One region of the Luteibacter sp. RCC_6_2 genome, then DNA from elsewhere that is predicted to be linked to it. Evidence: riboswitches for the same ligand, from Rfam matches in the RefSeq annotation. Region 1 holds a riboswitch; the other holds the start of a gene.
The links. Region 1 has a riboswitch for thiamine pyrophosphate ahead of thiC (phosphomethylpyrimidine synthase ThiC). Riboswitches for the same ligand answer to the same signal wherever they lie in the genome.

Region 1 (4,415 bases):
CGTGATCAGGTCGGCTGGCGATCCACTGCGCCTTGAGGAGCCAAAGGAAAAAGACAGTTGCTCCCACCATAGCGATGCCGGACGCCGGGGCTTACGCCTTGTGGTAGACCTCCGCGCCTTGCGCCAGGAATTCCGCGGACTTCTCCGCCATGCCGCGCTCGGCCAGCTCGACCGTGCCCTGTTCCGCCGCGTAGTCGCGCACGTCCTGGGTGATCTTCATCGAGCAGAACTTCGGTCCGCACATCGAGCAGAAATGGGCGGACTTGTGCGCGTCCTTCGGCATCGTCTCGTCGTGGAATTCGCGCGCCTTGTCCGGGTCCAGGCCGAGGTTGAACTGGTCGTCCCAGCGGAATTCGAAACGAGCCTTCGACAAGGCGTTGTCGCGCACCTGCGCGCCCGGATGACCCTTGGCGAGATCCGCCGCGTGCGCCGCGATCTTGTACGCGATAATGCCGTCACGCACGTCCTGCCGGTTGGGCAGGCCGAGGTGTTCCTTCGGCGTGACGTAGCAAAGCATGGCGGTGCCGAACCAGCCGATCATCGCCGCGCCGATCGCACTGGTGATGTGGTCGTAGCCGGGCGCGATATCGGTGGTCAACGGCCCCAGCGTATAGAACGGCGCCTCATGGCACTTCTCCAGCTGGCGCTCCATGTTCTCCTTGATGAGATGCATGGGCACGTGCCCGGGGCCTTCGATCATGCACTGCACGTCGTGTTTCCAGGCCAGCTGCGTAAGCTCACCGAGCGTGTCCAGTTCACCGAACTGCGCGGCGTCGTTCGCATCGGCCACGCAGCCCGGCCGCAAGCCGTCGCCGAGGCTGAAGGACACGTCGTACGCCTTCATGATCTCGCAGATGTCCTCGAAATGCGTGTAGAGGAAATTCTCGCGATGGTGCGCGAGGCACCACTTGGCCATGATCGAGCCGCCCCGGGAAACGATGCCGGTGACGCGCTTCGCCGTGAGCGGTACGAAACGCAGCAAGACGCCGGCATGGATGGTGAAGTAATCCACGCCCTGCTCGGCCTGCTCGACCAGCGTGTCGCGGAAGATTTCCCAGGTGAGGTCCTCCGCCACGCCATCGACCTTTTCCAGCGCCTGGTAGATCGGCACGGTGCCGATGGGCACCGGTGAATTGCGGACGATCCACTCGCGCGTCTCGTGGATGTGCTTGCCCGTGGAGAGATCCATCACGGTGTCGCCGCCCCAGCGGATCGCCCAGACCAGCTTCTCCACTTCCTCGGCGATGCCGGAGCTCACCGCGCTGTTACCGATGTTGGCATTGACCTTGGTGAGGAAGTTGCGGCCGATGATCATCGGCTCCGCTTCCGGATGATTGATGTTGGCCGGAATGATCGCGCGGCCGCGCGCCACCTCGTCGCGCACGAATTCCGGGGTGATCCGCGAGGGCAGCGAGGCGCCGAAGGCCTCGCCCGGGTGCTGCATGCGCAGCGCGCTACCGGCCAGCGCGTCGATGCGCTGGTTCTCGCGGATGGCGATGTATTCCATCTCCAGCGTGACGATGCCGCGCCGTGCATAGTGCATCTGGGTGACGTTGGCGCCCGCTTTCGCCCGCAACGGCGCACGCGCGGAGGCGAAGCGGACGGCATCCAGGCGCGGATCGTTCGCCCTGTTCCGGCCGAAGCTCGACGACAACCCGTCCAGCCGCTCGACATCGCCACGTTCGGCGATCCAGGCCGCACGCGACGTCGGCAAGCCGGCGGCCAGGTCCACCACGTGCGTGGGGTCGGTGTAGGGGCCGGAAGTGTCGTAGACGACGATTGGCGGATTGTCCTCGCCGCCGAAAAGCGTCGGTGTCGCGGACTGCGCGATCTCGCGCATCGGCACGCGCAGGTCGGGCCGGCTGCCGGTGACGTGGATCTTTCGGGAGCCGGCCATCGGCGCGGTGACGGACTGGGACAGCTCGCGCGCGGCGCGGGCCAGGTCGGTGGGCAAGGCATTCATCGGCTTCTCGTTCCTCACGGGGGAAGGGAGAAGCGGACGGCGCCGTCACGAGGGCACGACGCGTGCATGGCACGCATGTCGACCGTGGACGAAGCTTCCTACGCCGGTACGGACCGGATCAGGTTCGAAGGGACTCTCTCAGCCCGCGCATATCGCATGGGCACCCCCGCTTCGCCGGGAATTCAACCACGAAGCGGGCCGGGAAGCGAGCGTCAGACGCTCACATGGCGCGGCGAGTACGCGCGCATGAACATGTCCACCGCGGCCAGGGCGTTGGCCTTGACCTCTTCGGCGAACTGCACGGCGCAATCTTCGCAACCGAACAGGCGGCGGATCAGCAGGTCGCCCTTGAGCAAGGCGAGGAACTGCGTGGTGGCACGCGACACGTCGGGGATGTCGAGCTGGCCGCGCGAAGCGGCGCCCTCGAGCAGGCGTTGCATCAACTTGTGCATGCGCGCCGGGCCTTCTTCCCATACCAGTCGGCCGAAACGCGGATTGCCGCCCGACTGGCAGTCGGAGAGGATCGCGCGGAAGGTGCCCACCGATTCGGTATTGGTTTCCATCGCCGCATGGCGGCTGGCGATGTTGGTCAGGGTGACGCGGATGTCCGCGCCCGGATTGAAGTCGAACAGGTCGTCCGGCAGGCGTTCCTGCACGTGCGCGCGGATGACCTCGCGGAAGAGGTTGTCCTTGTCGCCGAAATGGCTGTACACGGTGAGCTTGGAAACGCCGGCGGAAGCCGCGACGGCATCCATGCTGGTGCCCGCGAAGCCGCCATGGGTAAAGAGCGACTTGGCCGCGTCGAGGATGGCCGCGCGCTTCTCCATGTCCTTCGGACGCCCCGGACCCTGGGTCTTCAATTTCGGGCTGGCGTTCATGGCTGCACCTTCACAAACAGAAATTATGACTTTATTATACGCAGCGGTTCAGTTATTTCCAGCAGGCCGGAAAAACGCTGGCCGCACCGCTCGTCTACCTTAGAATGACAAGTGGGGGCGTTCGGGCGGTTACCCATGGCGGCCAAGGGTGGGCGCCGGGGTCCGTTCAGGCGCCAGCGCACGAGCCGGCGGCGCGGACCATGACTTCCGTCAGGCCGGTCCGGTGACTTCCGGCACTTCGCCGGATGGCGTCGGCACCGCAGCCTTAACACATTGGGAAAACGGGCGCTAAGCGCTTATCCTTCCGAATCTTTTTGCAGCTTTCGTACGGGATCCAACACATGGCGATGAATTTCGAGCAGGCGCGGCAGAACATGGTCGAGAACCAGGTTCGCCCCTGGGAAGTCCTCGACGCCGACGTCCTCGAGACCCTGAAGAGCGTGCGCCGCGAAGACTTCGTCGCGCCGGCCCACCGGAACGTGGCATTCGCCGACCTCACCCTGCCCCTCGGGCACGGCGAGGTCATGATGAAGCCGGTGATCGAGGGTCGCGTGCTCCAGGCCCTGGCGCTCAACAAGACCGACGAGGTCCTCGAGATCGGCACGGGATCGGGTTACCTCACCGCCTGCCTCGCCCGCCTGGCCGGCAAGGTCGCCAGCATCGACATGCACGCCGATTTCGTCGAGGCCGCGCGCCAGCGCCTGGCCGCCGCGGCGGTGGCGAACGTCTCGCTGGAAACCGCCGAGGCCGTCAACGGTTACAAGCCCACGGGCGTTTTCGACGCCATCGTGGTCACGGGAGCCGTGCACACGGTCCCCGAGAAGTTCGTGCGCTGGCTGAAGCCTGGCGGGCGCATGTTCGTGGTACGCGGCGATTCGCCCGCGCAAACGGCGGTCTTGCTCACCCACGAGGGTGAAGGCCGCTATCGCGAGGAATCGCTGTTCGAAACGGACCTTCCCTACCTGGCGCATGCCGCGCCGGTGAAGCGCTTCGTGCTCTGACCCACCAGATTCCCTATCACCCACGAGGCGAAACCATGCGCTTGAAGCTGCTCACCGTCGCGCTGGCATTGGCCGCGATGCCGTTCGCGAGCCATGCGGAAGACCTGCTCGACGCCTACCGACAGGCCCGGGCCAACGACCCAGTGCTGTCGCAGGCCGATTCCACCCGTCTCGCCACCGGCGAGGGCGTGACGCAGGCCCGCGCGCTGCTGCTGCCGCAGATCACCGCCCAGCTCAGCCTTAACCAGAGCGATCCGAACGGCCCCTCCCGCTCGATCGTCACCGACGCCGCGGGCAACCCGGTGGTCGACGGCGCCGGCAACCCGGTGCTCACCTCCGATGCGGGCCACACCCGCACCCGCGAGCTGGGCGCCACCATCAGCCAGAGCGTGGTCGATTTCAGCAAGTACGCCGACCTGAAGGCGGCCCGTTCTTCGTCGGAGGCGCAGGACGCCACCTACGAGGCGGCCTTGCAGCAGCTCGCCACCCGCGTCGCCACCGCGTATTTCCAGGTGCTGACCAACGACGACGCCCTGACCTTCGCCAAGGCGAACGAGCAGGCGCTGGCCCGCC
Region 2 (4,415 bases), on a different contig from region 1:
ACCTCCTGGCCCTGCTGCACGAAGGTAAAGCCTTCCGCCGTATCGTCGGGACGCGCGAATTGGTACGACTGGCGAATGCGGTAGATCGCCGCCTGCAAGTCGAGCGCATCGTTGACCGCGTACTTCACGCCGGCCTCGACCTGGCGCGAGTGCAATGGCGCGAGCGTCGTGCCGCCATTCGACGTCCAATAGGGCGCCTCGCGACCGAGCGACAGGCCTTCGCCATAACTGACGTAGGTCGTGAGTGGCGCGTTCGGCTGCCAGAGGACCGCCGCCTGCGGCAACGTCTTGGTCATCCGCGTCGTGCGTTCGAGCGCCCCGGTGTCGTCGTATGCACGCTCGTTCAAGCGAACGAAACGCGCACCCGCGAGCACCTGCCATGCCTCGCCGAGATGGACGCGGTCGATGGCGAACAACGTGCGCTGCCAGCTCGTAAGGCGCCGTGCGGAGGGCCCGGGCTGGTTCGGCGACGGGTCGAAAGCGGGCACGACCGGGTCGTCGATATTGGCGGTGCCCACGTAATCGTAGACATAGGGACGCTGGTCGACCGTTCGGCGAAATGCCGAGGCGCCGAGGTTGACCTCATGATCGAGTGCGCCGGTCGCGAACGTGCCGGTGAGCACGCCACGCAACTCGTCGTTCTGCCGTGTGTCGTCCGGGCTGCGGTAGTCGTAGACGTCGTAATCGCCGTTGGGCGCGAAGAAATAGCCAGGTGTAGCGCCTGAAGCGCACGATGCCGCATAGAAGCAGCCGTAGGCGAAAGCGACGTTGTCGTCGATCACGGTATGGCTGTGGCCCGCCGACACCTGCGCATTCCAGTTGTCGTCGAAGCGATAGTTGAAACGCAACGAGGTGTTGCTCGAATGGATGCCGACCGGACGCTGCCAGGACTGGTAGCCGAGCAGCTCCGTGCGGCTCGGATGCGCCGGGAGGTTCGTGCCACCCAGCAACTGGTAGCCCGAGGCGGAACGCTGGCCGCTGGTCTGGTAATCGGTATCCAGCAGCACCGTAGCCTTGTCCGTGATCTTCCAGTCGGCGGCGATCGAGACGAAGCTGCGACGGCCATCGGCATGCTCGATGTACGAGTGCGTCTTCTCGTTCGCCGCGTTCACGCGCACGCCGAACGATGGTGAAAACCACGTACCGAGGTCCAGCGCCTCGTAGTTGGAGCCGTGCGAATCGGTACCGACGGTGACCGTATGAACGTCCGCCGGGCGCTTGCTCACGTAGTTGACCAGGCCACCCGGCTCGACCACGCCGGCCTCGAGTCCGCCCAGGCCCTTCAACACTTCGACGCGGTCCTTGCCTTCGAGGGCCAGCAGCTGTTCCGCGGACATGATCATGCCGTTGAAGCGGAACCCGGTGGCGAGGTCCAGCGGAAAACCACGTATCGAGACATCCTGGTAGTAGCCCGCCGGCGCGTAGTTGTCGTTGATCGCGGCGTCGCCGCGCACCAGCTCGCTCAGCGAACGCGGCTGGCGGTCGTCGATCTGCGCCCGGGTGATGACGGTGATCGCCGCCGGCGTGTCGTGCAACGGCGCACTGCCGAAGCTGCCGAAGGTATCGAGTTGGGAATCGGCGGCGCGGTATCCACTGGCGGTGGTCGCGTGGACGTCCACGGCGGGCAGCGTGCGCGCCTGCTGCGGTTGCGACGCGGCATCGTCCGTGGCGTGTGCCACGGTGACAAGGGAAAGCAGGGCCAGGGCGAGCGGGGTACGGGTGAGGGTCATCGTCGTCTTCGGGGTTCACGGACGAAGCGACGGCGAACCAGGTCACCCCGTGGGGATTCCGTGGCTCTGCAAGCTCCCTACGCCGGTATTAACCGGGTCAGGTTCCAAGGGACTCTCTCAGCCCGGCATTCGCCGGGCACCCCCGCTTCTAGAACGCCTATTGAACCACGAAACGTCAGGCGATGCCGCGAATGGCCGTGAGCAGGGCCTGTCCGTGCAGGCCGGAGAACCAGGCGGCGTGACCACGCAGGAAGGTGTGGTAGGCCACGTCGGCGTGGTCGCGGCGACGGGTGATGCCCTCGAAATACTCCACCTCGGACAGGGCGAAATCCAGGTGGACGATGGGCAGGAGGTTCGCCAGGATGTGGAGTTGGGCCGTGTCCAATGGCCTGACGGAGCGGTACCCCTCGACGATGGCCAGTGCGAGGTCGTGACGGGCGATATCGCCTCGCTCGATGTCGAGCCACGCGATCGCGTTGCGCTCGATGGCGGTCGCGAGGTCGAACAAAGCGAAGGTCACGGCCGACAAGCCGAAATCCAGCACATCGGTGATGTCCGCACCGTCGTCCAACCCACTCCAGCAGAGGTTGGAAACATGCCAGTCCCCGTGTGTCCAGAGAGGCGGCTGCGTCGCCAATACGGAAGCCACCCGGGCGTGCCACGGCGCGATCGCCGCGCCGATCTCTCCCCGCCAGTCGCGATCGCCGAGATAAGCGGCCAGCGCGGGTCGTCCGTGCAACTGTGATGCGATCACCGCGAGCGGGTCCGGCGAGGCAACGATCTCCGCGCGCGCGATAAGAATATGCGTGCCGCGCTGCGGCGCGTGGAAGTCCTCCGCCGCGGCATGCAGACGCGCGAGCATGGCGCCAGCGGCACGGGCGTGCCGCACACCGCCGATCGGCGACCACGAGAACGCGTCGCGGTAGGCATCCACACCGCGTGCGGGCTCGTGCAATTCGAAGACCCAATCACCCTCGATGAACACGGACTCGCCCGAACCATCGCGGAGAATGCGCGGCACAGGTATGCCGTGCGTCCGCAGGAAACCGGCGAAGCGGTGTTCCTCGGCCAGCGCTTGCGCGTCACGCACGCTCCGGTGATGCCGTTTCACGAATACCCGGCCTGATGATGTCGTCGCCAGCGCAGCCGCGGAGAGCGGCCGGGGGCTACGCCAGTCGATGGAGAGCAATGAGCCGAGCGCCGGTACGCGGGCCACGACGTCGGCGACCTCGTCCACCGTCAATGGCGGCCAGTCGGGCTCGAGGTGGTCACCGGCAAGGCCGTGGGCGAGATGCGCGTCATCGATCATTGCCACAGTGTAGCGATGTCTCAACGGCGCAGCCCGCAGATGTCTATCGATGTATCAATCCTCGGTTCGGGGACAGAAAGACAGGATAACGACAGGCATTTCGTTTGTCTGCACGGGGATCAGCTCGAAACGAACGGTGTAATCGCCTTCGGCCAAGTCAAACAGCTTCGAATCGGCAATGCTGGCGACCTCGACTTCGTTGATGCTGCTCACTCGGAGCGGAACCTCACATGAGCGTATCGCTAATTCGTTACGCTCCGGCAAGCTCGACCCGATGACTATTCGTACCTCGTGGTCATCATCCTCGTCCGTAGCAAACGAAACGCTTTCGGGTCGCCAAGCGTATCCTACCTCAACGTCACGATCGGTCCAGTCATTGAATGGGTTTTCCAGATCGGGAGAGAAGACCGCGATCTGGGAGTACGAAACATTGATTACGAACGAAGTATTCATTGATTTAAGTCAACCTTAATACGGATCTGCGTCCCGTCTGGTAAGCCGCGACACATGTTACCAACACACGCGCCAGCGGCTCGATTGTCTCGAAGATTGATCGCCTGAACGCTCGCACCTCGCCCCCCTTCCTTGAACATCGCAGGCGGATACTCGTCAAGTTCCTTCCCAGTAACCTTTGCGTACCCCCCCGTTGCTGCCCTACGGTTAGCAGTTGCGCCAACGCGGTTAATCGTCAACACATCAGGATATCCTTTGGCAATGGCTGCAGCAGCGTGTTGCGCAGCTTCGCCATGCTGCGACAGCGTAAGCACCACCTCCTTTGCTACGTCCCCTGCAATTTTCTCCGGTTTCGACGCAGGCATGAACAAGGTCAGGACGCCCAGCTTCGCATCCTGGATTTCCGCTCCCCAAAGACGGTTCGAGGTCAAGGGATTGAAGTTATCTGAGCGAGCCAACGCGATGGGGTCGCCAATCGTGTGCCCAATGATGGCTCCCAGCGGGTTGTCCCTGAAAAAATTGTATTGCGTCGGTCCGACCGTACATCCTTCCGCGACACACGATTGCCTACCGTCTGGATCGATATTGAGGATGGGATTGTTTGCGGCATATAAGTAGCGCCCGAACCCGATGGTGTCCCCATCGCCAACGGCTACAGGATCCGTGCTCAAGAACCGCGCAATCAATGGGTCGTAGTAACGAGCCTGCATATAGATCAGGCCGGAATCCGAGTCGGCCATATGCGCGGCAAATCCCGGTCCAGCCTCAGAAATACCAGAGGCCACCTCCCCGAACGGGCGATAATCTGAGCGAGCGATTACGTTTCCGCTACCGTCAGCTTTTGCTAACACCGTGCCTTGGGGATCCGAGTAATAGTACGTAACTGCTTCCGTCGCGTCGGACGATGCTGCATGGCCGATAAG

Region 2: linked by a shared signal. The riboswitch ahead of AB6730_RS11420 (TonB-dependent siderophore receptor) and the one ahead of thiC (phosphomethylpyrimidine synthase ThiC) in region 1 are both predicted to bind thiamine pyrophosphate.

Annotation. Positions count from the first base shown of each region.
Region 1 is NZ_JBFUPQ010000003.1:332,747-337,161, reverse strand. Features, by position in the region: gene thiC (phosphomethylpyrimidine synthase ThiC) at 92-1,963, opposite strand; TPP riboswitch at 2,042-2,141, opposite strand; gene AB6730_RS04950 (TetR/AcrR family transcriptional regulator) at 2,176-2,841, opposite strand; gene AB6730_RS04945 (protein-L-isoaspartate O-methyltransferase) at 3,183-3,842, shown strand; gene AB6730_RS04940 (TolC family outer membrane protein) at 3,878-4,415, shown strand, end outside.
Region 2 is NZ_JBFUPQ010000009.1:30,773-35,187, forward strand. Features, by position in the region: gene AB6730_RS11420 (TonB-dependent siderophore receptor) at 1-1,730, opposite strand, end outside; TPP riboswitch at 1,788-1,884, opposite strand; gene AB6730_RS11425 (phosphotransferase enzyme family protein) at 1,906-3,039, opposite strand; gene comJ (competence protein ComJ) at 3,094-3,492, opposite strand; gene AB6730_RS11435 (RHS repeat-associated core domain-containing protein) at 3,489-4,415, opposite strand, start outside.